3 regions of the Enterobacter sp. CP102 genome follow, and region 1 is predicted to be linked to each of the others. Evidence: predicted binding sites of a transcription regulator. Region 1 holds the regulator's gene; each other region holds the start of a gene.
What was found. The regulator CRP, encoded in region 1, controls carbon source genes, mostly activating them, when cyclic AMP is high. The targets are predictions, from matches to a motif close to ATGTGANNNNNNTCACAT.
Positions count from the first base shown of each region.

Region 2: a site for CRP is predicted at 6,879-6,896, ahead of cdd (cytidine deaminase). Genes of this name have one in related genera too.
Region 3: a site for CRP is predicted at 4,174-4,191, ahead of idnO (gluconate 5-dehydrogenase). Genes of this name have one in related genera too.

Region 1 is NZ_CP104014.1:4,345,486-4,355,561, reverse strand. It holds gene pabA (aminodeoxychorismate synthase component 2) at 1-493, shown strand, start outside; gene N1249_RS20645 (aspartate aminotransferase family protein) at 580-1,800, shown strand; gene N1249_RS20640 (YccS/YhfK family putative transporter) at 1,857-3,944, opposite strand; gene crp (cAMP-activated global transcriptional regulator CRP) at 4,002-4,634, opposite strand; gene N1249_RS20630 (OsmC family protein) at 4,945-5,349, shown strand; gene N1249_RS20625 (phosphoribulokinase) at 5,437-6,306, opposite strand; gene N1249_RS20620 (YheU family protein) at 6,338-6,556, opposite strand; gene N1249_RS20615 (hydrolase) at 6,553-7,575, opposite strand; gene mdcA (malonate decarboxylase subunit alpha) at 7,804-9,459, shown strand; gene N1249_RS20605 (triphosphoribosyl-dephospho-CoA synthase) at 9,459-10,076, shown strand, end outside.
Region 2 is NZ_CP104014.1:3,101,561-3,111,636, forward strand. It holds gene bglG (transcriptional antiterminator BglG) at 1-154, opposite strand, end outside; gene N1249_RS14660 (carbohydrate porin) at 320-1,675, opposite strand; gene dusC (tRNA dihydrouridine(16) synthase DusC) at 2,030-2,962, opposite strand; gene N1249_RS14670 (helix-turn-helix domain-containing protein) at 3,004-3,801, opposite strand; gene N1249_RS14675 (type 1 glutamine amidotransferase) at 3,861-4,577, shown strand; gene map (type I methionyl aminopeptidase) at 4,574-5,353, opposite strand; gene N1249_RS14685 (ParD-like family protein) at 5,334-5,552, opposite strand; gene N1249_RS14690 (CidA/LrgA family protein) at 5,738-6,133, shown strand; gene N1249_RS14695 (CidB/LrgB family autolysis modulator) at 6,130-6,825, shown strand; gene cdd (cytidine deaminase) at 6,954-7,838, shown strand; gene sanA (outer membrane permeability protein SanA) at 7,966-8,685, shown strand; gene N1249_RS14710 (glutamine synthetase family protein) at 8,806-10,076, shown strand, end outside.
Region 3 is NZ_CP104014.1:709,282-719,357, forward strand. It holds gene carB (carbamoyl-phosphate synthase large subunit) at 1-1,918, shown strand, start outside; gene N1249_RS03390 (YgdI/YgdR family lipoprotein) at 2,058-2,291, shown strand; gene N1249_RS03395 (YhcH/YjgK/YiaL family protein) at 2,328-2,795, opposite strand; gene N1249_RS03400 (gluconokinase) at 2,792-3,322, opposite strand; gene idnO (gluconate 5-dehydrogenase) at 3,336-4,100, opposite strand; gene N1249_RS03410 (LacI family DNA-binding transcriptional regulator) at 4,345-5,337, shown strand; gene N1249_RS03415 (2-hydroxyacid dehydrogenase) at 5,471-6,418, shown strand; gene N1249_RS03420 (MFS transporter) at 6,492-7,796, shown strand; gene kefF (glutathione-regulated potassium-efflux system oxidoreductase KefF) at 7,893-8,423, shown strand; gene kefC (glutathione-regulated potassium-efflux system protein KefC) at 8,416-10,076, shown strand, end outside.

The DNA.
Region 1 (10,076 bases):
GGAGGTGGTGGTCCGCCGCAATGACGACATCACCCTTGCTGATATTGAAACGCTTGCCCCGCAGAAAATCGTTATCTCACCGGGGCCCTGTACCCCGTCAGAATCAGGCATCTCTCTGGACGTGATAAAACAGTATGCCGGTAAGCTGCCGATTCTGGGCGTTTGCCTGGGGCATCAGGCGATTGGTCAGGTGTTTGGGGCGACCATCGTGCGTGCGGCAAAAGTGATGCACGGCAAAACGTCACCCGTTACCCACAACGGTACAGGCGTATTCAGCGGATTAAATAACCCGTTAACCGTAACGCGCTATCACTCTCTGGTGATTGATCCGCCCACGCTGCCAGCGTGCTTTGACGTCACCGCCTGGAGCGACACCCGCGAAATTATGGGTATTCGCCATAAGGAATGGGATCTCGAAGGCGTGCAGTTCCACCCTGAGAGCATCCTGAGCGAGCAGGGACATCAGCTGCTGGCGAATTTCCTCAATCGCTGAATTTTTATTGCCTTGTTGTGATTTTTTATGCATATTTTGTGATTATATTTTCACAATCAATGTGACATAAAATGGATGGGCATGACATGGCAACTGAACAATCAGCAATTACCCGCGCGACATTCGATGAAGTGATCCTGCCGATTTATGCACCGGCTGAATTTATCCCGGTTAAAGGGAAGGGCAGCCGCGTATGGGATCAGCAGGGTAAAGAGTATGTTGATTTCGCGGGGGGGATTGCGGTGACGGCGCTCGGTCATTGTCATCCTGCGCTGGTGGAGGCGTTAAAAACCCAGGGCGAAACCCTGTGGCACACCAGTAACGTCTTTACCAACGAACCTGCGCTGCGCCTGGGGCGCAAGATCATCGACGCGACCTTTGCTGAGCGTGTGCTGTTCATGAACTCCGGTACTGAAGCCAACGAAACGGCCTTCAAGCTGGCACGCTACTATGCTTCAACCCGTCATAGCCCGTACAAAACCAAAATCATTGCCTTCCATAACGCCTTCCACGGGCGTTCGTTGTTTACCGTCTCCGTTGGCGGGCAGCCGAAGTATTCCGATGGCTTTGGCCCGAAACCGGCCGATATTATCCATGTACCGTTTAACGACCTTCACGCGGTAAAAGCGGTGATGGATGACCACACCTGCGCGGTAGTGGTCGAGCCGATTCAGGGTGAAGGCGGCGTAACGGCGGCAACGCCTGAATTCCTCAAAGGCCTGCGCGAACTGTGCGATGCGCACCAGGCGCTGCTGGTGTTTGATGAAGTCCAGAGCGGCATGGGGCGTACCGGCGATCTCTTTGCCTATATGCACTACGGCGTGACCCCAGATATCCTGACCAGCGCCAAAGCGCTCGGCGGCGGTTTCCCGGTCAGTGCGGTACTAACCACGCAGGATATCGCTTCCGCGTTCCACGTGGGTTCTCACGGGTCGACCTACGGCGGCAACCCGCTGGCCTGCGCCATTGCCGGTGCGGCATTCGATATCATCAACACACCAGAAGTGCTGAACGGCGTTAATGCGAAGCGCGAGCGGTTCGTGAAACACCTTCAGCAGATTGATGAGCAGTACGATGTGTTCAGCGAGATCCGCGGAATGGGGCTGTTAGTGGGTGCTGAGCTGAAGCCGCAGTACAAAGGTCGTGCGCGTGATTTCCTGCACGCCGCAGCTGATGAAGGGGTGATGGTGCTAAATGCCGGGCCGGACGTGATGCGTTTCGCGCCGTCGCTGGTGATTGAAGACAAAGACATCGAAGACGGGTTAAACCGCTTTGCGGCGGCGGTCGAGAAGATCGTCCGGGGATAACCTGATTGCCCGGCGGCGCTGCGCTTGCATGGGCCTACAATCCAGCCGGACGTGATTCAATACGGCGTGCGCTTTAATATCCGCGTTAGCCAAATTCCGTGATGCGGACGCTGACGCCATGCCACCGACGAAATGGTGTGCATGGTGCTCAGATGCCCGAGGATGCGCTGCAAATGCTGCTCCAGGGTGCTCATTGGGCCATGCGTCAGTGTTTCCGGTGCTTCAAGAATGTTCGAATCTCCCGCCTCTCCCGGCGCGTCGTACTCCAGACGCTGCTGACATCGCTGCAGGGCAATCTCACAGGACTGCAAATAGCGCTGCGCCAGATCGGGTGTCAGCATGGTGTGCTCGCGCGCCAGCGTGGTCATGGCGTTAATGTGCTCGACGATAAACTGGCTGTGCGTTACCCACAGTTTCATGTCTGCCAGATAGTGGGAATTAAAGCCCGGCTCCTGCATCGCCTGGTTGAGTGAGTTAAACAGGGCGTTATGCGCCTGGTTGACTTTCATGCGTTGATACGCCAGTGGCGAAGGCTGCGGGTCGTCGCTCAGGATCAGGCGTATCGCTTGTTGATCTGCTTCCAGCGCATCGTGGGCGTTCTGGCGCAACAGCCCGCTTTGCCACTGCGGCCAAAGCCAGACCAGGCCGCCAAAGGCAATCAGGCAGCCAATCAGCGTGTCGACCAGGCGGGCGATAATAAACTGTTCGCCATTGAGCGTGAGCAGTTGCAGGGTATATACCGCAGTGACCGTAAAGCCCACCATCGCCCAGCCATAGTTCTTGCGAATAATCAGATAACTCACCATGGTGATCGCCAGCATCCCCAGCAGCGTATAGCCTTCTGGTACGTGGAAGTGCAGCGTCACGCCGGCAATGATTAGCCCCGCGATTGTACCGCCTGCCCGGTGCAGAATGCGCACCCGCGTGGCACCATAGCCGTTCTGCGTAACAAACAGTACGGTCATTAAGATCCAGTACGGTTTCGGCAGGTGCAGCGCGACGCCCATCAGGCTGGCGGCGCTGAGCATCACGCTGATACGCGCGGCATTACGCAGCGCGGCAGATTTCAGAGACAGATAGCTTTTCAGGGCTGGCAGCAGCGGCAGACGCTTTTGTTTATCGGCCATCAGGTCACGCGGGTAAAGCGGCCGCTGAGTCCGCAGGACGCGGGAAATACGGCTGAAGTGCCACGCCGCAAACTGGCCCACCGGGTTATCCGCGTGCTGATGGGCAATTTTCTCCAGCGCCCCGAGCTGCTTGTCCATGTTAAAACGCGTGGGATAGCGGTGATACAGGATATCGTCAGCCAGGATGCGCAGGCGCGCTGCCACGGTTTGGGCATTCCAGCGGATCACCGCCTCGGCGTGGCTGCGCTCGACCAGCTTTTGCACCTCCTGCGGATGATGCAGGCTCACAGAGATATGTTCCTGCAAATCCAGACCCACCTGGAAGATACGCAGCAGCCGCTTATAGTCATGATTTTTATTGGCGGCGAGCATGTGCAGCTGCTGGTAACACTGGCTAATCAGATCCACGACTTTTTGCTGGCGCGCCAGCAGCGGCGGCAGCGATTTTTCCGGGTCCGTGTGCTGAGTGAGCAGGGTGTACTTGGCTTCGCAGTAGTCGGCAAGCTGCACGTAGAGCAGGCTGAGCGATTCACGCAGCGGTTGTTCGCGCCACAGGCGGAACCAGATCCAGTTAAACACGCCGTACCACAGGGTTCCCAGCGCGTAGATCAATAGCGGCTCCCATACCGGCATATTCCCCGCGAGGCTCAGCGTGAAGATGGCGGCAATCAACGATGCGGGCAGCAACCGGGCATGTAGCGCGCTGATTTCAGCGGTTACGCCCAGCGTCATGGCCAGCACGGTCAGGATCAGGGGGAGCGGAATATCACGGGCAAGCAGCAGTTGCACGGCGAGGCTACAGCCTGCAAACAGACAGCCGCCAATAATCAGGCGTTTGAAAAAGCGTTTATGCGGAGTGTCCAGACCCGCAATGTTGCAGCAGGCGGGAACCAGGGAAAACAACAGACCTTGTTGCAGATGGCCCAGCAGCAAACCCACGGCCACAGGAAGGCACAACACCAGCGTTTGTCGCAGTGCGTAGTTAACTTCCGGGTGATAAATTAGCCTGCGCCACATGGGGAGTAGAGACAAAAACGGCGTGACACCTTGCGATGGCACGCCGTTTGACCGGAATTAACGTGTTCCGTAAACCACGATGGTTTTACCGTGGGCGGAGATCAGGTTCTGGTCTTCGAGCATTTTCAGAATACGGCCTACTGTTTCACGGGAGCAACCCACGATCTGACCAATTTCCTGACGGGTAATTTTAATTTGCATTCCGTCCGGGTGGGTCATTGCGTCTGGTTGTTTCGCCAGGTTCAGCAGGGTCTGAGCGATACGGCCCGTTACGTCCAGGAAGGCGAGGTTACCCACTTTCTCAGACGTGACTTGCAGGCGGCGAGCCATCTGCGAAGAAAGACGCATCAGGATGTCAGGGTTAACCTGAATCAGCTGACGGAATTTCTTGTAAGAGATTTCGGCCACTTCACACGCGGTTTTTGCACGAACCCAGGCGCTACGTTCCTGGCCTTCTTCAAACAGGCCCAGTTCACCGATGAAATCGCCCTGGTTCAGATAAGAAAGGATCATTTCTTTCCCTTCCTCATCTTTGATCAGCACTGCCACCGAGCCTTTGACGATGTAATACAACGTTTCCGCTTTTTCACCCTGGTGAATCAGCGTGCTCTTCGATGGGTACTTATGAATGTGGCAATGAGACAAGAACCATTCGAGAGTCGGGTCTGTTTGCGGTTTGCCAAGCACCATGCGCTGTTATCCTCTGTTATAAGCTGTCACCAGAGTCATAAGATGCATCCAGACTCTGGGGTTGCAATCGAATTCTTACCCATACCCTGGGAAGTCGGCTGTCGTAATATTCGCAGCCAGTAAAGTTTGATGTCCTCTGCATACATGTGTAACGTCAATGTATTACTGTAGCATCCAGAGTGTTTTAGCATAGCTTTTGTCGCGTGTCTCCTGGTGTCTCGCTTCAGCATGATGCAGGTCGCCTTCCGTTGCGAGAAATGTAACGTACGCGTAATCTGTCACCAAAAATGCAACGTTGGAGTTAATGAATATGCAAGCGCGTGTGAAATGGGTTGAAGGTTTAACGTTCCTGGGCGAATCCGCTTCCGGACACCAGATTTTGATGGATGGGAACTCCGGCGATAAAGCACCAAGCCCAATGGAGATGGTGCTGATGGCGGCAGGTGGTTGCAGCGCGATTGACGTGGTGTCGATTTTGCAAAAAGGTCGTCATGACGTGACGGATTGCGAAGTTAAACTCACTTCTGAACGTCGTGAAGAAGCACCACGCCTGTTTACGCACATCAATTTGCATTTTATTGTGACCGGCAAAGAGCTGAAAGACGCTGCGGTATCACGCGCGGTGGATCTTTCTGCGGAGAAATACTGCTCTGTGGCATTAATGCTGGAGAAAGCGGTAAAAATAACGCATTCGTATGAAGTGATCGAGGCGTAATGTTGTGGCGGGTGGCGCTGCGCTAACCCGCCCAACAAAAGCACGCACGTAGGCCCGGTAAGCGTAGCGCCACCGGGCAAAACGAGCTTATGCGATCTGCTTCCCTTCCATCAGCCGCTGCACCAGCGGTGTCATAATCAATTCCATCGCCAGCCCCATTTTCCCGCCCGGCACCACCAACGTATTCATGTGAGAAATGAACGAGCCTTGCAGCATAGCCAGCAGCCAGGGGTAGTCAATGCCTTCGAGATTACGGAAATGGATCACCACAAAGCTCTCATCCAGTGACGGGATACTTTTGGCCGCAAACGGGTTGGAGGTATCTACCGTCGGCACGCGCTGGAAGTTGATGTGGGTGCGTGAGAACTGCGGCGTCAGGAAGTTAATGTAATCTTCCATCGAACGAACAACCGAATCCATCACCGCTTCGCGTGAATGACCGCGCTCGCTGATATCGCGCGTCAGCTTCTGGATCCACTCCAGGTTCACAATCGGCACAACGCCGACCAGCAGGTCCACGTGGCGTGCCACGTCATGCTGCGTGGTCACCACACCGCCGTGCAATCCTTCATAAAACAGCACGTCGGTAGGTTCAGGAAGCGGCTGCCAGGGAGTAAAAGTGCCTGGCACCTGGTTCCAGGGAACGGCTTCGTCATAGGTGTGCAGATACTTGCGCGACTGGCCTTTGCCGCTCAGTCCGTATTCTTTGAAGGTTTGCTCCAGCAGACCGAAATCGTTGGCATCTGGCCCAAAATAGCTGATGTGTTTGCCGAGATCGCGAGCTTTGCGGATCGCCATATCCATTTCAGGGCGGGTGTAGCGGTGAAAGCTATCGCCTTCTACCTCTGCGGACCGTAAATTCAGTTGCGCGAAAATCTTGCGAAAGGCGAGGCTGGTGGTGGTGGTACCCGCACCACTTGAGCCTGTAACGGCAATAACCGGATGTCTGGCAGACATAGCAACTCCCTGACTGGAATAGTGTTAAAGGTCAGTCGTGAAAGGCATTGCGGGGCATGATATTGACCGTTTCGTGCAGCTCAGACCATACCAGCACCACCTCGCCACTTTTGAGCTGGCGCTTTACATCGTTGACCTTTTGTTCAAGCGAACGTTCTTGTTCACCATAATCTGTGCCTTCGCGTAATACAAAGCTTTCAATAAGATTATCGAGCGTTTCGGGCGCCAGATCTTGCCAGGGGATAATCATTTTTTACCGTCCAGAAAAGCGGTTAACCAGGCTGGAATACGTGTTTCCAGCCACATCCGCGGGCGTCTCAGCGTGCCGCCGACAAAGCCAACGTGGCCGCCATGTTCGGTCAGCTGATACTGCACGTTGGAGGGCAGAAATTCCTGCGCGGGGATGGAGTGATGATCCATGAACGGATCATCTTTCGCATGGATGATAAGCGTCGGTTTGGTGATTTTGCTCAACAGCGGCATGGCGCTGCACTGGCGATAGTAATCTATCGCATCGGCAAAACCGTGAATTTTGGCAGTGATCAAGTCGTCGAACTCGCGAATACGGCGCACCTTCTTCAGCTGACGCAGGCTCACCGGCAGGGTGTCCGGGTAGGCTTTAAGCTTACGCGCGGCATTGGCTTTCAGCAGGTTGAGCAGATAACGCTGATACACCCGGGAAAAACCTTTTTCCATATGGTAGCTGCACTGCTCCAGCATAAACGGGGCAGAGACAATCACCGCAGCATCCAGAGGAACCGTGTCGCCCTCTTTTGCCAGCAGGCAGGCCAGCATGTTTCCGCCCAGCGAATAGCCCACGGCCGCCGTGGGCACCGTACCAAAATTGTCGCTCAGCCAGTGTAAAAACCAGGTGCCGTCTTCGGTTTCGCCTGAATGGTAGATGCGCTTCTGGCGATTTGGCTCGCCGCTGCACCCACGAAAATGCATCACCACGCCGAGCCAGCCATGCTCTTTCGCCGCCTGGATCAGACCATGTGCATATGGGCTGTACAGGCTGCCTTCCAGACCGTGAAACACCACCAGACGGGGTTTATGTTTAGCCTGCTCCGGCTCTTCGCTCCAGGCGAGATCCAAAAAGTCCCCGTCCGGCAAGTCCAGACGTTGCCAGTGTGGGGTGAACTGCACCTTGCGGCGGATAAGGCGCGGCAACATGGTCTGCAAATGGCGGTTGGCTACGCCACGCATGGGCACAAATTCTGCGCTCTCTTCGGCTGCAATGTCGAAGTCTGATGGGATGATTTGGGTCATAACGGCGATGCTGATTCTTGTCAGTTATTTACTATACCTTCCGAATTGTACCCCGTTTAGCCTGTTTTTCCGAAACATGAACTGATCCCGATCACAAATCTTTACGCTGATTATTACTCTCAGGCTAATGATTAGTCTCTACGCTTAATTGATGCGTTTCTCACCAGAGTGCACACTTTATTCAGCGTTAAGCAAATCAAAATGATGTGCTGAATCAGGAGGTTAATAATGTTATCTGGGCAAACACCCACCCGGCAATGGAACACCCGACGCAGTGAAAAAGCGCGTCGTCTGGCGTCCGTACCGGTGCAGGGCAAGGTACTGCCAACCGGCGATCTTGTCGCCATGCTGGAAAAACTGATCGCCCCTGGCGACAAAGTCGTCCTGGAAGGCAACAACCAGAAGCAGGCGGATTTCCTTTCCCGTTCACTTGCTGAAGTGAACCCGCAAATCGTCCACGACCTGCATATGATCATGCCAAGCGTCGGCCGTAGCGAACATCTGGATATCTTCGAGAAAGGTATCGCCCGCAAGCTGGACTTCTCCTTCTCCGGGACGCAAAGCCTGCGTATCTCGCAGCTGCTTGAAGACGGGCAACTCGAAATTGGGGCCATCCATACTTACATCGAGCTTTATTCCCGCCTGTACGTAGACCTCTCGCCCAACGTGGCGCTGATTGCCGGTTTCAAAGCCGACCGCAAAGGTAACCTCTATACAGGTGCCAGCACCGAAGATACGCCAGCCCTGGTAGAAGCCGCAGCCTTCCATGATGGCATCGTCATCGCACAGGTGAACGAGCTGGTGGATGACGAGTGCGACCTGCCGCGCGTTGATATTCCGGGTTCCTGGATTGATTACGTGGTGGTGGCGGACAAGCCATTCTTTATCGAACCGCTGTTTACCCGCGACCCGCGTCTCATCAAACAGGAACACATCCTGATGGCGATGATGGCGATTAAAGGCATCTACGCGGAACACCAGGTACAGTCCCTGAACCACGGGATTGGCTTTAACACCGCTGCAATCGAACTGCTGCTGCCCACCTACGGTGAACAGCTCGGTCTGAAGGGCAAAATCTGTAAACACTGGACGCTGAACCCGCATCCGACGCTTATCCCGGCGATTGAAAGCGGCTGGGTAGAGAGCGTGCACTGCTTCGGCGGTGAACTGGGGATGGAAGAGTACATTCGCGCGCGTCCGGACGTCTTCTTCACCGGTGCCGACGGCTCCATGCGTTCCAACCGTGCCTTCTGCCAGCTGGCAGGCCAGTACGCGGTGGATATGTTCATCGGCTCTACGCTGCAGGTTGACGGCTACGCCAACTCCTCAACCGTGACCCGCGGTCGTCTTTCCGGCTTCGGCGGCGCGCCAAACATGGGTCATGACCCGCACGGTCGTCGCCACGCCACTCCAGCCTGGCTGAACATGATCACCGAGCCTGATCCAATGCAGCGCGGTAAAAAACTGGTCGTGCAGATGGTCGAAACCTTCCAGGCGGGCGTGAAGCCAACCTTCGTGGAAAAACTCGATGCCGTCGAGGTGGCGAAAGCCTCCGGGATGCCACTGGCACCGGTGATGATCTACGGCGATGACGTGACCCACGTGCTGACGGAAGAGGGGATTGCATACCTCTATCGCGCGAAAGACCTCGAAGAACGTCGCGCCATGGTGGCCGCTGTTGCCGGTATCACCGACATTGGTCTGGGTGTTGACGCTAAACGCGTGGCGGAACTGCGCCAGAGCGGCAAAGTGGTTTACCCGGAAGATATGGGTATCCGCCGCACCGACGCCACACGCTCTCTTCTGGCGGCGGGTAGCGTGTCTGACCTGGTTGAATGGTCCGGCGGTCTTTACAACCCACCTGCGAAATTCCGGAGCTGGTAATGAAACTTCTGCCCCAGATTCAGGTTGATGGCGGTGCCGAATGGCTGGCGCGAACCGCCACGCAGTGTCTGATTGACGAAGCACGTTTAAGCCCGAAACCCGGTCTGGTGGACAGTCGGGGGAACGGCGCACACCACGATTTATCGCTTGCGCTGATGGAGCGATCTGCACACAGCCTGACCTCCACGTTTCAGGCGCTGGCTCAGCAAAGCTGGCAGCGTCCGGCCGATATTGCGCTGCGGCAAACCGTCGGGCGGCTTGGTCGCGAAGGCGAGCAACAGATGATGGCCGCAACCGGTGGCGTTAACACCCATCGTGGCGCGATTTGGGCGCTGGGACTGCTGGTGAGCGCGGTAGCGATGCTGGGCGGTGGTGCAAAGGCCAACGTCGTCGCTAACACAGCGGCACTGCTGGCAAAACTGCCGGACGACGCGGCGCCGAAAGTGTTCAGTAAAGGTCTGCGCGCTACCCACCGCTACCGTGTGCCAGGCGCGCGCGAAGAAGCGCAGCAGGCGTTTCCGCATGTTATGCAGCGTGCGCTGCCACAGCTTCGTCTCAGCCGTCTCAACGGCAGCAGTGAAACACACGCACGGCTCGACGCACTGATGGCCATCATG
Region 2 (10,076 bases), 1.2 Mb from region 1:
TTTGCAGCGCGAACACTTTTTCGACAAGCGCAGTATCCAGCTCTTCACCGACGCGTTTCTGGAAGGCCAGTCCTCGGCCCATCACAACCTGTTCGCGCCCGCGTTCATCCTGAACAACCACCACATTATTATTAAGAATTTTGGCGATTTTCATCGGAACCCCAGAAACAAAAAAACCTGACCTCCGGCAGATGCCAGAAAATCAGGTTTTGCCTGCCTAAGCAGTAACAATCCAGTTCTGGCACTCTATCAGTTTCATTCGTAGCCTCAATGTGTCACGAGCAAAAACGTGACGCAGATCGTACTTGCTACGCTTTAATCAGAAGGTCACGACGGTTTTCAGCTCGGTTACCCATGCATCCTGAGTGCGGGCAACCCCGCCCGGATGGTGCCAGTACTGAATACCCGGCTGCAGCTCCAGCCAGGATACCGGGCGGAAGCGGTAATAGAATTCACCGTTCACCGAGTGACCCGGAACCGGGTGATACGCCGGATCGTTATAGTCAGAAACACCGCTCAGGGAATTCAGATAGCGCTGGTTACGCGCGTACTGGCTGCTCATATCAATCCAGGTCAGACCAAAGCCAATCCAGTCATCCGGGCGGGCGTCAAACAGCCCACGGTAGCGCAGCGAGGCGGCGTAGACCTGGTGCATATAGTTACTGCTTTGGTCGGCAAGGCTCATGCTGACAGAGGTGCTGAGGCCGCGATTAGGATCGTCCTGATGCCGCGTCAGCTGTTGGTTCAGCCCGGCATACATAAACCATGTCCGGTTGTGCTCTTCGTAGCCTTGCGGGTCACTTGCCCCTGCACCACCCGATTTTCCGCGATAGAGGTCAGCCTGCGGCGCATTGGTAAATACTACTCCCAGGTTGTACGCCCCCGGCAGGCCGTTAATCAGCGGACGGGCTTCGATTTCAACCGGCAGTAAGACGCCCTGGCTGCCTTTCGTCGACCAGCTCCAGGCGTGGTTACGGCTGGAGGCATCCGGGTTTTGCTCCATCACGCCGCCTTTTAAGGTGACGGTTGGCGTCACTTTATACTCAAGTGTGGTGCCCCAGGTGTGGACGTTCCAGTTGTTCCAGGTCAGCGAGTTGGCCGATTTCCCGCCGCACTGGGAGAGCATCTGGAAGTCGCACGGGATGATTTGGTCGAAGGTTTGCACCTTGTTCATCATCCCGATACGCCAGGTCAGGCGGCGGTCGTCGAAGCTACGGGCAAAGGTTAGCCAGCCCAGACGGGTAATGGATTGCCCTCCCCAGCTCTCCTGGGTCAGGTCGTTAAAGTTAACGCGCGGATCCTGCACACGTTTGGTGGTGAGATCGTCATTGTGGTTACGGTTGACGATATTCCCTTCAATACGTGCATCCGGGATACCGGTCCAGCGCTCCAGATCCTGATTGAAGGTCAACGCAAACTGGTCAATGTAGGCCACATGGGAGTCGTGGTTGTATCCCCCGCCGCCATTCCAGGCGATTTCATTCAGATACCCCAGGTTGTAGGTAAACCCGTTGTCATTGAGGATCTTACGAATGCCGAGCATATCGCCCAGGATCGGGTCGGGCGGCGCTTCAAAACCTAACACCGTCCCGTTCCACTCCTGCGCCATCGACAAAGGAGAAACCGTCAATAAGGCAAGTGCGCACAGCTTATAGTGAATATTTTTATATGCCATAATTAAACCTGTGATTGAGTATTTAGTGCGTAACCGGTCGCAGGCAATTTATATATCGCCTGTCATCATTAAATTTATTTTGGTAATAGCAGTCCGTGCAGTTATTCAATAACCACAAATGTCGCCCTGCTTTATTTCTTCGTTTCGCGTTAAGGCAAATGTCTCTCCTGCGTAAATGACAGGCAAAAAAAAACCTAAGCGCTCCACAGCGATGAGTGCCGTGGAACGCTTAGGTTTTGCCTGTTAACCAGTAACAATCCTGCGTTGAAAACAGTGGCACCTTAACACCCTCGTGCCACATTGAAAACCGGATTTGTTTTATATTTTAAAAAAGTGTGAGCAAATTAACGCTTATTATTTTGACTGAATGACGCGCGCAATATCGGCCGATGTCTGTAACGTGCGGATCTCCTGGAATAATCCCAGCGCCTCAGAATATTCTTTACGCAAATAGCTCAGCCACTGTTTAATTCGCGCGACGTGATACAAACCGGTATCCCCCTGCTTTTCCAGGCGGGTATATTTTTGCAGTAAGGTGACGACATCCCGCCAGGCCATGCGCGGCTCGTTGTATTTCACTACCCTGCTGAGGTTGGGCACGTTAAGGGCGCCGCGACCAATCATCACCGCATCACAACCGGTCTCTTTCAGACAGGCCTGCGCGCTGGCGTAATCCCAGATTTCGCCGTTGGCGATAACGGGAATGGTAAGTCGTTTGCGGATCTCGCCAATTGCCTGCCAGTTGATGCGTTCGGCTTTATAGCCATCTTCTTTGGTACGGCCATGTACCACCAGTTCGCTAGCCCCGGCCTGCTGCACCGCATCGGCAATTTCGAACTGCCGTGCATCACTGTCCCAGCCCAGACGCACTTTTACCGTCACCGGCAGATGCGTGGGCACGGCTTCACGCATGGCTTTCGCGCCACGGTAAATCAGCTCCGGATCTTTGAGCAAGGTTGCCCCGCCGCCGCTACCGTTCACCAGCTTAGACGGGCAGCCGCAGTTGAGATCAACCCCATACGAGCCCAGCTCAACCGCGCGGACGGCGTTTTCCGCCAGCCATTCAGGGTACTGACCCAACAGCTGAATACGCACCAGCGTGCCGGAGGTGGTACGGCTCTGACGATGCAGCTCCGGGCAGAGTCGGTAGAATGATTTTGCTGGCAGCAACATATCGACCACGCGCAAAAACTCCGTCACGCAGAGATCGTAATCGTTCACCTCGGTCAGAAGCTCGCGCACAAGAGAGTCGAGCACGCCTTCCATTGGGGCCAGTAAAACACGCATATCAGTACCTGTGAAAAAAGACGCGCTATGGTAGCCGCTCTCTATAGCGCTGGGAAGCCCTTCTGCTCAGGAAGAAATTCCCCGGGCGTAGCCCCCATAACCGAACGAAACGCCGCAGCGAATGCCGCCGGGCCGGAAAACCCCAGTTTCCAGGCCACCTGCTTTACCGGCATGGCGTTGGCCAGGAGATCGAGCGAGGCACAAATCCTTGCACGCTGGCGCCAGACGCGGAAGCTGAATCCGGTATCTTTGATAAACAGCCGCGTAAAAGTGCGCTCTGACATCGTCGCCCGTTCCGCCAGCTGTTCCATCGGCACAGTCCAGAGATCGCCGGCAATGATGTCACGGGCAACCCGGTGCAATCGCTCATCGACCGGCATCGGTAGCTCCGCTGAAATGTGCTGCGTTTCACTGAGGATCTCCAGCAGTAAAACGGCCATACTGCGCTGGCTCGTTGGCCGGTACTCCGCGCTGAACAACCCGGCAATCAGCTCCTTAAACAGCGGCGTTGCCATGATCACGTGAACCTCGTCTCTGCGCATAAACGGCTCGCAGCGAGCGATAAGCGTGGGGCTGAACCACACCGCGCGCAGTTCCGTGGCGGACAACACGCTGTAGGTATGTTCCTGAAAAGGCGGGATCCACAATGCGCGCTGCGGGGGGATCACCCAGCGTTTGCTGCCCGTTTCCACCAGCATGACCCCTTTGGTGGCAAACAGCAGCTGGCCTTGCGGATGATGATGCGGGGGATCCACTTCGCCACGCGCATAGCGAATCGCCCCTCTCGACCAGCCGATGGCATCGTCGTGAATTGGCGTTCTGTCTATAATGGTTGGCATTTCGCAATCCTCCCTTCCCGTTAAGATGCTGCTTGTACACTTAACCTGAAGGATACGCAATGCACATCCATTTTATTATTCACGAGCATTTCGAAGCGCCCGGCGCTTATGAGATCTGGGGTAAACAGCATGGTCACACCCTGACCTGCTCCAGAGTCTATAAAGAGGAGCCCTTGCCGGAAAAGCTGGACGACATCGATATGCTTATCGTGATGGGCGGACCGCAGTCGCCAGCAACCACGCTTCAGGAGTGCCCGTGGTTTGACGCCAGGGCAGAGATGGCCGTCATTCGCCGCGCCATTCAGGCAGGTAAAATGGTGATTGGTGTTTGTCTCGGCTCCCAGCTTATCGGCGAGGCTCTGGGGGCCACGTTCAGCCACAGCCCGGAAAAAGAGATCGGTAAGTTTCCCATTACCCTCACTGAGGCGGGTAAAGCAAACCCGCTGTTCGCCGGGTTTGGCAGCAAACTGGCGGTGGGCCACTGGCATAACGATATGCCAGGGTTAATGCCACAGGCGAAAATCCTGGCGTACAGCGAAGGTTGTCCGCGCCAGATAGTGGAGTACAGCGAGCGGGTTTACGGTTTCCAGTGTCACCCGGAGCTGACGCCAGAGGTGGTTGAACTGCTTATCGCGCATTCGCAAAGCGACTTACGCCAGGCGGGGGAATTGCGCTTTGTAGAAACGCCTGAACAATTACGCTCGCATGACTACCAGGAAATGAATCAGGCGTTGTTTTCGTTTCTGGATAAGCTCACCGCCCGCTACGGGGGTTAATCCGGGATCGTCTCGTCAGGGCGCAGCGTCAGCACTTCAAAGCCATCGGCTGTAACGGCAATGGTATGCTCCCACTGGGCCGACAGTTTTTTATCGCGGGTGACCACCGTCCAGCCATCTTTTTTGGTTTTGATCCGGCTGTCGCCCTGATTCACCATCGGCTCAATGGTAAACACCATTCCCTCTTTCAGCACCGCGCCTTCACCCGGTTTGCCGTAGTGCAGTACCTGCGGATCTTCGTGCATCTCTTTGCCCACGCCGTGTCCGCAATATTCGCGCACCACACTATAGCCATTGCCTTCAACATGTGACTGAATAGCGTGTCCAATGTCCCCAAGCGTTGCGCCAGGTTTCACCGCCTTGATCCCTTTCCACATCGCTTCATAGGTTTTTTTCACCAGCCGACGCGCCAGCGGTGACACGTCACCAATCAGGTACATTTTGCTGGAGTCGGCAATCAGGCCGCCTTTCTCAAGGGTGATATCCACGTTAACGATCGACCCGCTTTTCAGGTGCTCCGACTCTTTCGGGATCCCGTGGCAAACAACCTCGTTCACTGAGGTGTTCAGCACGTATGGAAAGTCATACTGCCCTTTACTGGCCGGGCGAGAGTGCAGCTCATTGACAATAAAATCTTCCACCCGGTTGTTGATTGCCATTGTCGTGACGCCGGGCTGGATAAATCCGTCTAACATGGTAAACACGGAGGCGAGCAGTTCACCGGCATGGCGCTGTGTTGCCAGCTCGTCAGCGGTTTTAATGATTATTGACGGCATTGATCACCTCCAGCAGACGGTCGGATCCTGATTTCAGCATCATCATCTTAATTTGTTGGTAGTTAAGTTCAGGATAGAGTTCGCACAGCATCCCCAGACGGAGCCAGTATTCGGCCTGTGCGTTCACCGAACGCGACATAGCCTTGCTGGCATCACGGATGTCGTCATGCAGCAGGTCAGATATTTTTACGATTCCCATTTATACATACCGTAACGATTCATATATGAAACATATATTCTCATTTAACCGGCGCGCTGTCCATTTGTGGAAATGCCCGACGTTCCATTCAGGAATGTCTGGTATGCTCAAAATTCATGATGTGATCCGTGGCACATTTCTGGGTTTAATTGTATGATGAATGCGTTTCATCAAGGACTTTCACCATGAGCAAATCATTGAATATCATCTGGCAGTACTTGCGCGCATTCGTCCTGATTTACGCCTGTCTCTACGCCGGGATTTTCCTCGCGTCGCTGCTCCCTATCACCATTCCTGGCAGCATTATCGGAATGCTGATCCTGTTTGTGCTGCTGGCGCTGCAAATCCTGCCGGCAAAATGGGTCAACCCGGGCTGCTTCGTACTCATCCGCTATATGGCCCTGCTGTTCGTACCTATCGGTGTCGGGGTGATGCAGTACTTTGATTTGCTCAAAGCGCAGTTCGGCCCCATTGTGGTGTCTTGCACGATAAGCACGCTGGTGGTTTTCCTGGTAGTCAGCTGGAGTTCGCATCTGGTTCATGGCGAACGTAAAGTGGTTGGGGAGAAAACAAAAAAATGATGGCCAATATCTGGTGGTCGCTGCCGTTAACGCTGGTTGTGTTTTTCGCCGCGCGTAAGCTTGCCGTACGTTTTAAGATGCCATTGCTTAACCCGTTGCTGGTCGCAATGGTGGTGATTATTCCTTTTCTGCTGCTGACGGGTATCCCGTACGAACGCTATTTCGCGGGCAGCAAAATTTTAAACGACCTGCTGCAACCTGCCGTCGTCGCCCTTGCCTTTCCTTTATATGAACAGTTACACCAGATCCGCGCGCGCTGGAAATCCATCATCACCATCTGTTTTGTCGGCAGCCTGGTGGCGATGATCACCGGGACATCCGTCGCACTGCTAATGGGGGCATCTCCGCAAATTGCTGCCTCAATCCTGCCGAAATCCGTCACCACGCCTATCGCGATGGCCGTGGGTGGCAGCATCGGCGGCATTCCAGCCATCAGCGCCATGTGCGTCATTTTCGTCGGTATCCTTGGCGCCGTATTTGGCCACAGCCTGTTAAATGCCATGCGTATTCGCACCAAAGCGGCCCGTGGTCTGGCGATGGGGACAGCGTCGCACGCTCTGGGTACCGCGCGTTGCGCTGAACTGGACTACCAGGAAGGCGCATTCAGCTCGCTGGCACTGGTGATCTGCGGGATTATCACCTCCCTGATTGCTCCGTTCGTCTTCCCGATTATTCTGGCCGTTGTGGGCTAAAATTTGCGATACGTCGCGCAAATTTTATTTTGTTTTCATAAGTTGCATACATAATGAGAAGTGGATCACATATTAAGCCCTAACGGCTCCGTACACTACCGATCCATTAACCTTTATGAGGCATCGCCATGCATCCACGTTTTCAAGCCGCTTTCGCCCAGCTTGCAGAGAATTTGCAGTCAGCCCTGGCCCCGGTTCTGGCGGATGAGCATTTCCCCGCCCTGCTGACGGCAGAGCACGTCACGACGCTCAAACAGGCGACGGGGCTGGACGAAGACGCGCTGGCTTTCGCACTGTTGCCGCTGGCTGCCGCCTGTGCCCGCGCCGATCTCTCCCACTTCAACGTTGGTGCCATTGCACGCGGCGTGAGCGGAACCTGGTATTTCGGCGGGAATATGGAATTCCTCGGCGCGACCATGCAGCAAACGGTTCACGCAGAGCAGAGCGCCATCAGCCACGCCTGGCTTCGCGGCGAAACAGCGCTGAGCGCCATTACCGTTAACTACACCCCGTGTGGCCACTGTCGCCAGTTTATGAATGAACTGAACAGCGGGCTGCAACTGCGTATCAACCTGCCGGGCCGTGCACCGCACACGCTGGGGGATTACCTGCCAGACGCCTTTGGCCCGAAAGATCTGGATATCAAAACCCTGCTGATGGACGAGCAGGATCATGGCTTTGCGCTTTCCGGTGATGCACTGAGCGAAGCGGCAATTACTGCCGCCAATAAAAGCCATACCCCGTACAGCAAATCTCCAAGCGGCGTGGCGCTTCAGTGCCGTGATGGCCGCATCTTTAGCGGCAGCTACGCTGAGAATGCGGCATTCAACCCAACGCTGCCGCCTCTGCAAGGCGCACTGAACCTGCTGAGCCTGAACGGGTACGATTACCCTGATATCCAGCGCGCGATTCTGGCAGAAATTGCCGATGCGCCGCTGATCCAGTGGGATGCAACCGCCGCCACGCTGAAAGCGCTCGGCTGTACCACCATTGACCGCGTACTGCTGGCGTAATACTGAGTGCGGGCAGAAATGCCCGCCCATCTGATGAAAAACCCCTCAGTTGAACCGCTGTTTCTTGCTCTTACCGGACGGGTAAAGTAGCCTGAGTGAAATCTCATCTGCGGAACGAGCCATCTGTATGTTAAAGCGCGTTTTTTACAGCCTGTCTGTCCTGGTCGGCATACTGCTGTTGACTGCGCTTGGTCTCGACCGCTGGATGAGCTGGAAAACCGCCCCCTACATCTTTGATGACCTGCAAGACCTCCCTTACCGTCAGGTAGGCGTGGTGCTTGGCACCGCCAAGTACTATCGCACTGGCGTTATCAATCAGTATTACCGTTACCGTATTCAGGGCGCGCTGAACGCCTACAACAGCGGCAAAGTGAATTACCTGCTGCTTAGCGGTGATAACGCTCTGCAAAGCTACAACGAGCCGGTTACGATGCGTAAGGATTTGATTGCTGCTGGCGTTGATCCGGCGGATATCGTGCTCGACTACGCCGGTTTCCGTACCCTCGACTCTATCGTGCGGACCCGCAAGGTTTTCGACACTAACGACTTCATCATCATTACCCAGCGTTTCCACTGTGAACGCGCGCTGTTTATCGCGCTGCATATGGGTATTCAGGCCCAGTGTTATGCCGTGCCATCACCAAAAGATATGCTTAGCGTGCGCGTGCGTGAATTCGGTGCCCGTTTTGGTGCGCTGGCTGACCTGTACATATTCAAACGCGAACCGCGCTTCCTGGGCCCGCTGGTGCCAATCCCGGCGATGCACGAAGTACCGGAAGATGCGCAGGGTTACCCGGCGGTCACGCCAGAGCAACTGCTGGATATGCAGAAAAAAGAGAAAAAGTAGCCCTCTTTTATTCTTTCTTTACGCCACGAGCCTCTCTTTTTATCCCGCCTTTACGCCCGCCCTTTTAAGCTGAGTTCACTGCCGTTACGGCTTCATTGAAGAATGACTATGAACTCAATAATGAATGCTTTTTTCCTGAAAAATATCCGCCAGTACTTCAACTTTCCGGGGTTATCTCTTCCGGGGACACATAATTCCGGCCTCTATTTCGATGAGAAAATGGCTGCCATGACGCGCACGTTTTCGGTGGAAGTGGCGGATTATCTGGAGCGTTATCCGCAGACAAAACACATTGACGTTTACCTGAACGATATCAATGGCATTATGCGCGGTAAGCGGCTTTCAGTGGATAACATGCTGAGTCTCGGGAACGGCTGCTATTTTCCCCTCTCGGTCTATTCGATGGATCAGAAAGGGAAGATTGCCGCACCGCTTGATGATGAGCCAGACCGGTTATGCGTTCCGGTTGCCGGTTCCCTGCGCCCTTCGTTACACGATCCGCAGCACAGCGCGCAGATCCTGCTGACGATGAAAGACAGTAACGGGGAAAGCTGCCCGTTTGAACCCCGCGTGATATTGCAGAACGTCCTCGAACGCTTCCACCAGCACGGGCTTTTCCCGGTGATTGCGCCGGAAGTTGAGTTCTATCTGACAGGGAAAGGCGCTCAGGATCCGCACAATCAAGGCTGTTTTCAAATGGACACCTCAACAGCACACGCGGCGCTGTTTGATGAGCTGGAACAGCTGGCACAAAGCCAGCATATCCCACTCACCGGGATCGTAGCTGAGGCTGAATCTGGTCAGTTCGAACTGAACCTCAGGCACAGTCATCGGGTGGTTGAGACGTGCGATAACGTGCTGGGATTGCGCCGTTTGACCCGCTTTGTCGCCGAAAAAAACGGTCTTCAGGCCAGCTTTATGGCTAAACCCTTTAGCCTTCTGTCAGGCAGCGGTCTGCATTTCCATTTCAGTCTGAATAATATTCATGGCGAAAACGTGTTTGCTTCACCCGCTGAGGAACTCAATGGCATGATGCGTTTATGTATCGCAGGCCAGCTGGCGCTGATGCCCGCATCCATCGCCATCTTTGCTCCAGGTGTTAACGGGTTTCGCCGTTTGCGTAAAAACCTGACCGAGCCATTATTCAACTCCTGGGGCTATAACACCCGCTCTGCCGCGCTACGCATCCCCTGCTCGGACGAAGGCAATCGTCGTATTGAATATCGGCTGGCGGGTGCAGATGCCAATCCCTATCTGGCGGTCGCGACCATCCTGACGGGTATGCTGTATGGACTGGAAAACATCGATGAGCAAGATTTGCCTGAAGCGCAACATGATGAGCCTGTACTCCCGCTTTTCCAGCAGCACGCTATCGAGGCATTTTCCGGCAA
Region 3 (10,076 bases), 1.1 Mb from region 1:
CTGGTACATCGCCGATGCCTTCCGTGCTGGCCTGTCTGTCGACGGCGTGTTCAACCTGACCAACATCGACCGCTGGTTCCTGGTGCAGATTGAAGAGCTGGTTCGTCTGGAAGAGCAAGTGGCGGAGCTGGGCATCACCGGCCTTGACGCTGATTTCCTGCGCGTACTGAAGCGTAAAGGCTTTGCCGATGCGCGTCTGGCAAAACTGGCGGGCGTCCGCGAAGCGGAAATCCGCAAGCTGCGTGACCAGTACAACCTGCACCCGGTTTACAAACGCGTAGATACCTGTGCGGCAGAATTTGCGACCGACACCGCGTACATGTACTCCACGTATGAAGATGAGTGCGAGGCGAACCCGTCAGTCGACCGCGACAAGATTATGGTACTGGGCGGCGGGCCAAACCGTATCGGCCAGGGCATTGAGTTCGATTACTGCTGCGTACATGCCTCTCTGGCGCTGCGTGAAGACGGTTACGAAACCATCATGGTTAACTGTAACCCGGAAACCGTATCGACAGACTACGACACCTCTGACCGTCTGTACTTCGAGCCGGTAACGCTGGAAGACGTGCTGGAAATCGTGCGCATCGAGAAGCCAAAAGGCGTTATCGTGCAGTACGGCGGCCAGACCCCGCTGAAACTGGCACGCGCGCTGGAAGCCGCCGGTGTACCGGTTATCGGCACCAGCCCGGATGCGATTGACCGTGCAGAAGACCGTGAGCGTTTCCAGCAGGCGGTTGACCGTCTGAAGCTGAAACAGCCTGCAAACGCCACCGTGACCGCGATTGAGATGGCTGTAGAGAAGGCAAAAGACATTGGCTACCCGCTGGTGGTGCGTCCTTCTTACGTGCTGGGCGGCCGCGCAATGGAAATCGTCTACGACGAAGCCGACCTGCGTCGCTACTTCCAGACTGCGGTAAGCGTCTCTAACGATGCGCCAGTGCTGCTCGACCGCTTCCTGGACGATGCGGTAGAAGTGGACGTTGACGCCATCTGCGACGGCGAAATGGTGCTGATTGGCGGCATCATGGAGCACATTGAGCAGGCGGGCGTGCACTCCGGTGACTCTGCATGTTCTCTGCCAGCGTATACGCTGAGCCAGGAAATTCAGGACGTGATGCGCCAGCAGGTGCAGAAACTGGCCTTCGAGTTGCAGGTTCGTGGTCTGATGAACGTCCAGTTCGCCGTAAAAGACAACGAAGTCTACCTGATTGAAGTGAACCCGCGTGCTGCACGTACCGTACCGTTCGTCTCCAAAGCGACCGGCGTTCCGCTGGCGAAAGTGGCGGCGCGCGTGATGGCTGGCCAGACGCTGGCTCAGCAGGGCGTGACGAAAGAAATCATCCCACCGTACTACTCGGTGAAGGAGGTTGTACTGCCGTTCAACAAATTCCCGGGCGTTGACCCGCTGTTAGGGCCAGAAATGCGCTCTACCGGGGAAGTGATGGGCGTGGGCCGCACCTTCGCTGAAGCGTTCGCAAAAGCACAGTTGGGCAGTAGCTCCACCATGAGAAAATCAGGCCGTGCGCTGCTCTCTGTTCGTGAAGGCGATAAAGAGCGCGTGGTTGACCTGGCTGCCAAGCTGCTGAAACAGGGCTTCGAGCTGGATGCAACCCACGGTACAGCGATTGTGCTGGGTGAAGCCGGTATCAACCCGCGTCTGGTGAACAAGGTGCATGAAGGTCGTCCGCACATTCAGGACCGTATCAAGAATGGCGAATATACCTACATCATCAACACCACGGCGGGCCGTCAGGCGATTGAAGATTCCAAGCTGATTCGCCGCAGCGCACTGCAGTACAAAGTGCACTACGACACCACCCTGAACGGCGGTTTCGCAACAGCCATGGCGCTGAACGCGGACGCGACCGAGAAGGTGATTTCAGTGCAGGAAATGCACGCGCAGATTAACAAGTAAGTAAAAATGCCCGGCGGTCTTCCGTCGCCGGGCATTATCCCCACCTTCAGAACCTTCTGGTTTTCCATCCTCTTTCAGTCAGTTAGCCTAAAATGGTTAGGTCGATAACGAAATCCAACTGAATGCAGGGGAAAACACCATGCAAAATAAATTACTTATCACTTCTGTCTTTGCTGCCGCAGCGCTGTTCACCGTCGCGGGCTGCTCCTCTAACCAGGCAGTAAAAACCACCGATGGCAAAACCATCGTCACCGACGGGAAACCGCAGGTTGATGAAGATACCGGCCTGGTGTCTTACAAAAATGCTGAAACCGGTAAAACGGAGCAGATTAATCGTGACCAGGTGAAATCGATGGGTGAGCTGGATAACTGATTAATGACGCTGGCCCGTGCGGGCCAGCGTTGTGCTCTAGAGCAGGTCGTTATTGATTTTGACGACAATCTTGCGCAGCGGAGCGCCGGCATCAAGCGCACTCATCGGACGGTGTAATTCACCCGGGAACAGGATAGCCAGCTCAAAGGGATGAAGATGGATCAGCGATTCACTGCTGATATGTTCGCAAAAACCAATGTCGTGAGCCGCATTAAACGGGCCATCAGGTGTGATGGTCAGCCCCTTATTGCCTGCGCCAATAATCTCTTTCCCCGCCAGAACGATATGAATATCTATGTACTGACGATGGTACTCCGGGCGCTGTTCGGCCAGCGGGCGCGTTTCGCCTTCGGCGACGGTAAAAAAGAGATTATCGCCATCAACGGTATATTTACCCGCAGGCAGGCTGAGCGGATCCTGGGCGATAACCGCCTGTAACGCGTTGCGGATAACCGGCGGATAGAGTGCATTTTTAGCCGCTGCGGCTAAGGTATCGATAATCATGCCAGCACCTCCCTGGAGTGCGTTTGTTCGAGTAACGTTAAGGCGTTCGCCACGATCTGCGCCACCGTCGGGGCAATATCAATGGCGACAATATCGGTTTCGCTGCTGTCGGGGGCTTCCAGCGCCGCAAACTGGCTGCGCAGTAATGCTTCCGGCATAAAATGGCCTTTGCGTTGCTGCATTCGGGCCAGAATGCAGTCGTAATCGCCCGTCAACCAGAGGAAGCGGACCTTGTTGCTGCCTTTGCGCAGCTGGTCGCGATAGCGTTTTTTGAGCGCCGAACAGACCAGCACGCCGGATTCATTCTTCTGCTCAAGGCTAAAAATAACGTCGGCGATGCGCTCCAGCCATGGCTGGCGATCGTTATCATCAAGCGGCTGGCTGGCCGCCATTTTGACAATATTCTGCCGGGGGTGAAGGTCATCGCCATCGATGAATTTAGCCCCCATCTGCTGCGCGATAGCGTGTCCGACCGTTGTTTTCCCGGTGCCTGATACGCCCATCAGGATGATACATTGCCCTGTCATAGCGCCTCCGGATTCACACTGCCACCAACATGCCGCCATCCACGAACAACAGATGCCCGTTGACGAAGTTAGAGGCGCTGGAAGAGAGAAACACCGCCGCGCCAACCAGCTCCTGTGGATTGCCCCAGCGCGCTGCCGGAGTGCGTTTGCACAGCCAGTCGGTAAAGGCTTTATCATCGACCAGCGTCTGCGTCATCGCCGTTTTGAAGTAGCCTGGCGCGATGCCATTAACCTGAATGTTATGGCGCGCCAGCTCAACGCACATACCGCGCGTCAGCATTTTGACCGCCCCTTTCGCGGCGGCGTAAGGGGTGATGGTGTCGCGGCCCAGTTCACTTTGCATAGAGCAGATGTTGACGATTTTGCCCTGCTGGCGGGTGATCATCCGTTTGGCAACGGCCTGCGATACTAAAAATACCGCCGTCTGATTCACGGAAATAACGTCATTCCATTCCTGAACCGGGAATTCAGTAAAAGGATGGCGGCGCTGAATACCGGCGTTATTAAATAATACGTCGATGGTGCCTATTTCTTTTTCAATCTGGCTAATCGCATTTTCTACGCAATCCGCATCCGTGACATTAAATACGGCAGGATATGCCGTCGCACCTTCATCGCGTAATTTCATGACCGCATCGTTCGCCCGGGTTTCAGAAATATCATTAATGATAATTTCCGCGCCATATTGCGCCAGGCCCTGAGCCATGACAAAACCAATTCCCTGACCTGCGCCTGTAATTAAAATGCGTTTACCTTGTAAGCTGAAAAGATCTTTCATCTTGATATCCTGATTAACGGCTGAAAACGGAAAACGTTGTGGGTTCTATCTCACGGATTTTCGGCCAGTGAAACTGTGATGAGGATCACTTCAAATCGTGTTACGAAAAGGGGTTACATTAAACGTGAGGCGGGGCGGTAAATCCCGCGCCAGGAGAGGGTGTTAGCGGCCTCGCGCGATTCTCTTTTCCTGCGCTGGCAGGCATAATGGCCTGATGTGGTAGCGGTTATTGACGGGTTAACTGATGAAGGCACAACGAATTACGCTTAATGATATCGCTGAGCTGGCTGGCGTAACGAAGATGACCGTTAGCCGCTATTTACGCACGCCGGATAAAGTGAAACCCGAAACCGCCGGGCGTATTGCCAGCGTAATTGCGGAAATTGGTTACGAGCCTGACCCGGATAACCCCGCCATGAGCAGTACCGTGGTGCCGCGTATTGGCGTACTCATCCCTTCTTTTCATAATCAAATATTTGCCGATCTGTTAGCCGGTATTGAGTCGGTCACGGCGGCGCACGGCTATCAGACGCTGGTGGTGAACTACGATTACGACCGCCAGCGGGAAGAGGAGCAGATTGCAGCAGTACTGGCATTTAATGTCAAAGGCCTGTTATTGACCGAGTCAGTGCATACCTTACGGGCAGAAAAGTACCTCAACGCCGCGAAAATCCCGGTTGCGGAAGTGATGGGGCTGTCGGATAACCCTGGGCGCATTAACGTGGGTTTTGACAATTTTAAAGCGGGTATGGATATGACTAACATGCTGCTGGCAAGCGGAAAGCGGCATATCGTCTATTTTGGCTCGATGTCGGACGTTCGTGATGAGCAGCGTTACGCGGGGTATTGTCAGGCGATGGAGGCGGCAGGCCTGAAGGTAGGGCGCATTGCGCCCAACAAAGTTTCGTCCGTTTCCATCGGGACGGGCATGATGACGCTGGCGCGCCAGATGTACGCGGATATGGACGGAATTCTGTGTACCAACGACGACCTTGCCGTTGGCGTGTTACAGGAGTGCCTGGCATCGGGTATTCGTGTCCCGCAGACGCTGGCAATCGCCGGTTTTCACGGGCTGGAGATAGGCCAGGTGGTCTCCCCGCGTCTGGCAAGCGTACTGACGCCGCGCGCGGAAATGGGCAAAGTCGCCACGGAAATCCTGATCAAGAAAATTAAAGGGCTACCGACTATTGAGAAGGTCGACCTGCACTACCGCCTGTCGATGGGCGAAACCATCTAATTTGTCTTACCGATCACGGAGGCTGTAACAGCGCTTTTTAACACGATTCAGCGTGACGAAGATCGCAAAAAACCCTACAAAAAACCCGTTTGATAGTGACCACAGTCGTTATGAACTTCAAACAGGTGATCCCATGAATACTCTTTCTCGCGCCGTCCTTCTGGTGGCTCCCGTTATTGATACCCTGCAAGCCCAGCTTGCCGCTGAGTTCCCGCTGTTTCGCCTGTATGAACAAGATGATCCCATCACGTTTCTGCGTGAACAGGGGGAGAACATTGCCGCCGTGGTCACGCGGGGTGATGTCGGTGTGCAAAACAGCGTGCTGGAGCTGCTGCCGCACGTGGGGCTGGTGGCTATCTTTGGCGTGGGGACCGATGCGGTGGATCTGGACTATGTGCGCTCCCGCCAGATTGCCGTCTCGATAACGTCTGGCGTGTTAACCAATGATGTCGCCGATCTGGCAATGGGGCTGTTGCTCAGTGGCGCACGCCAGCTGTGTCAGGGCGACCGTTTTGTCCGGGAAGGACGCTGGCTTAACGGTGGTCTGCCGCTGGCAACCCAGGTAAGTGGCAAACGGATTGGCCTGCTGGGGATGGGAAATATCGGCCAGGCCATTGCCCGCCGTGCCGCGGGTTTTGATATGCAGGTGCTGTACCACGACCGTAAACCTGTTGAGGGGCTTGGGTATCAGTGGTGCGCGGACCTGCACACCCTTGCGCACGAGAGCGATTTTCTGGTGATTGCCGCATCCGGTGGCGAGGCCAACCGGGGGATCATCGATGCTTCGGTACTGAATGTGATGCCGACACACGCATGGTTGATCAACATCGCCCGTGGTTCGCTGGTGGATGAGCAGGCGCTGATTAAGGCGTTACAAAACGGTGTTATCGCCGGAGCCGCCCTGGATGTTTTTGAAGATGAGCCACATGTTCCGGCCGAACTGATCGCACTGGAGAATGTGGTTTTGCAGCCGCACGTCGCCAGTGCCACCCATGAAACCCGCAAAAGAATGAGTGACGTGGTATATGCCAACGTGGCGGCTTATTTTGCGGGTGCAAAATTACCTAACGCGATTAATTAATACTTCACGTTTTATCTCTGTATCTGGTTCTCATGTAATGACAACAATAACCTCTGCATAGAGAGTATGAAATATGAACGATAACATTCCCAGCACCCGTTGGTTGCGTATTATTACGCCGGTATTAATTGCCTGCATTATTTCGTTTATGGATCGGGTTAATATTAGTTTCGCCCTGCCCGGAGGAATGGAAGCTGATTTAGGTATTACCAGCCAGATGGCGGGTATTGCCAGCGGTATATTTTTTATTGGTTATTTATTCCTGCAAATACCGGGGGGGCGGATTGCCGTAAATGGCAGCGGTAAACGCTTTATTGCCTGGTCGCTGGTGGCATGGGCGATAGTGTCGGTCGCAACGGGGTTTGTCACCCATGAATATCAGCTGCTGGTACTGCGCTTTATTCTGGGGGTGTCGGAGGGTGGGATGCTGCCCGTGGTGCTGACGATGGTCAGTAACTGGTTCCCTGAGAAAGAGCTTGGGCGCGCCAATGCGTTTGTGATGATGTTTGCCCCGCTGGGCGGGATGCTGACCGCCCCCGTTTCGGGTGCGATCATTGCCGCGCTCGACTGGCGCTGGCTGTTTATCATCGAAGGCCTGCTGTCGTTGGTGGTACTGGCAGTGTGGTGGTTTATGATTAGCGATCGCCCGGAAGAAGCGCGCTGGTTGCCGCAGGCTGAACGGGAGTATCTGGTGAAAACCCTCGCGGCGGAGCGGGCGGCAAAACTGGCCGAAGCACCTGTGAGCAAGGCGCCGGTGAAGGATGTCTTCCGTAACCCGGGTTTAATGAAACTGGTGATCCTTAACTTCTTCTACCAGACCGGTGATTACGGCTACACCCTCTGGCTACCGACCATCCTTAAAGGGCTGACGGGCGGCAATATGGCGAGCGTGGGGTTCCTGGCGGTTCTGCCGTTCGTGGCAACGCTTGCCGGGATCTATGTGATTTCACTCTTCAGCGATCGCAGCGGAAAACGCCGCCTGTGGGTACGCTTCTCACTGTACTGTTTCGCCGCTGCGCTGATTGCGTCGGTGGTGTTGCGTGAGCATGTGGTGGCCGCCTATATCGCGCTGGTTATCTGCGGATTCTTCCTGAAAGCGGCGACCAGCCCGTTCTGGTCAATGCCGGGTCGGATTGCCGCACCTGAAGTGGCAGGTAGTGCCCGTGGGGTCATCAACGGCCTGGGGAATCTCGGGGGATTCTGTGGTCCGTATCTGGTTGGGGTGATGATTTATCTTTATGGCCAAAACGTTGCCGTGTGCGCGCTGGCAGGATCGCTGCTGATTGCCGGAACCATGACCTTCCTGCTGCCGAAAAAATGCGATCTTGTCACAGAGGTAGCGGATGACGCCGTTGGCAAAGAGCCGCGCAGTGCCTGAGCGCTGGATACATAAATAACAGTTATCATTGTAACCCGATCAATTAACTGTCTACACTCTTGCTGAAAGGCAATATGCGTAAAGACAGGCAAAACAATGATTCTGATAATTTATGCGCATCCTTATCCGCAGCACTCTCATGCGAATAAACGGATGCTTGAACAGGCAGGGACGCTCGACGGAGTGGAAATCCGCTCTCTTTATCAACTTTACCCCGACTTCAATATCGACATCGCCGCCGAACAGGCGGCGCTCTCTCGTGCTGACCTGATTATCTGGCAGCACCCGATGCAGTGGTACAGCACCCCTCCGCTACTTAAGCTGTGGATCGACAAGGTCTTTTCACACGGCTGGGCGTATGGTCACAACGGCAAGGCACTGAAGGGCAAAAGCCTGATGTGGGCTGTGACCACCGGCGGCGGTGAAAGCCACTTTGATATCGGCTCCTTCCCGGGATTTGACGTGCTGGCCCAGCCCTTACAGGCAACCGCGCTCTATTGTGGGCTCAACTGGGTACCTCCTTTTGCGATGCACTGCACCTTTGTATGTGACGATGAAACATTGCAGGCGCAGGCGCGTCACTATAAACAACGCTTAATTGAGTGGCAGGAGACGCACAATGGATAGTCATACGCTCATACAGGCGCTAATTTACCTTGGCGCGGCGGCGCTGATTGTGCCGGTTGCGGTGCGTCTGGGGCTGGGCTCCGTGCTCGGTTATCTGATTGCCGGGTGTGTCATCGGGCCGTGGGGCTTCCGCCTGGTGACGGACGCCGAATCCATTCTGCATTTCGCGGAAATTGGCGTGGTGCTGATGCTGTTTGTGATTGGCCTTGAGCTTGATCCGCAGCGGCTATGGAAGCTTCGCGCCTCGGTCTTTGGCGGCGGTGCGTTACAGATGGTGGCCTGCGGGGTGCTGCTGGGCGGCTTCTGTATTTTGCTGGGCATGGACTGGAAAGTGGCGGAGCTTATCGGCATGACGCTGGCGCTTTCTTCGACCGCGATTGCCATGCAGGCGATGAACGAACGTAACCTGACCGTCTCGCAGATGGGGCGCAGCGCCTTCTCGGTGCTGCTGTTTCAGGATATCGCCGCCATTCCACTGGTCGCGATGATCCCGCTGCTGGCGGCAAGCGGCTCTTCAACAACGATCGGCGCTTTTGCGCTGTCGGCGTTAAAAGTAGCCGGTGCGCTGGCGCTGGTGATTTTGTTAGGCCGTTATGTTACGCGTCCACTGCTGCGGTTTGTTGCCCGTTCAGGCCTGCGTGAAGTTTTCAGTGCCGTGGCGTTGTTCCTGGTGTTTGGTTTCGGTTTACTGCTGGAAGAGGCCGGGCTGTCGATGGCGATGGGGGCATTCCTGGCAGGCGTACTGCTGGCGAGCTCTGAATACCGTCATGCGCTGGAAAGCGATATCGAGCCGTTTAAGGGGCTGCTGCTGGGGCTCTTTTTCATCGGCGTGGGGATGTCTATCGACTTTGGCACGTTGGCCACGCACCCGCTGCGGATCATCATTCTGCTGGTAGGCTTCCTTGTTATCAAAATGGGGATGCTGTGGCTGATTGCCCGCCCGCTGAAGGTGCCGAATAAACAGCGTCGCTGGTTTGCCGTGCTGCTGGGGCAGGGAAGTGAATTCGCCTTCGTGGTCTTTGGCGCCGCGCAGATGGCAAATGTGCTCGACCCGGAGTGGGCGAAAGCGTTAACCCTTGCGGTGGCACTGTCGATGGCGGCGACGCCGGTTCTGCTGGTCGTGCTGACGCGTCTGGAAAAATCGGGCAGTGAGCAAGAGCGCGAAGCCGATGAAATAGATGAAGAACAGCCGCGCGTCATCATCGCCGGATTCGGGCGTTTCGGGCAGATCACCGGTCGTTTGCTGCTTTCCAGCGGGGTGAAAATGGTGATCCTCGACCACGATCCTGATCACGTGGATACCCTGCGTAAATTCGACATGAAAGTGTTCTACGGCGATGCGACCCGTGTCGATCTGCTGGAATCCGCAGGTGCGGCAAAAGCCGAAGTGCTGATTAACGCCATTGACGATCCGCAGGCCAGCATGGAAATGGTCGAGCTGGTGAAAGAACACTTCCCGAACCTGACTATTATCGCGCGCGCGCGCGATGTGGATCATTACATCCAGCTGCGCCAGGCAGGGGTTGAAGCGCCGGAGCGTGAAACATTCGAAGGGGCGCTTAAGTCTGGCCGCATGGCGCTGGAAAGCCTGGGGCTGGGGGCGTATGAGGCCCGCGAGCGTGCTGACCTGTTCCGCCGTTTTAACACCGACAT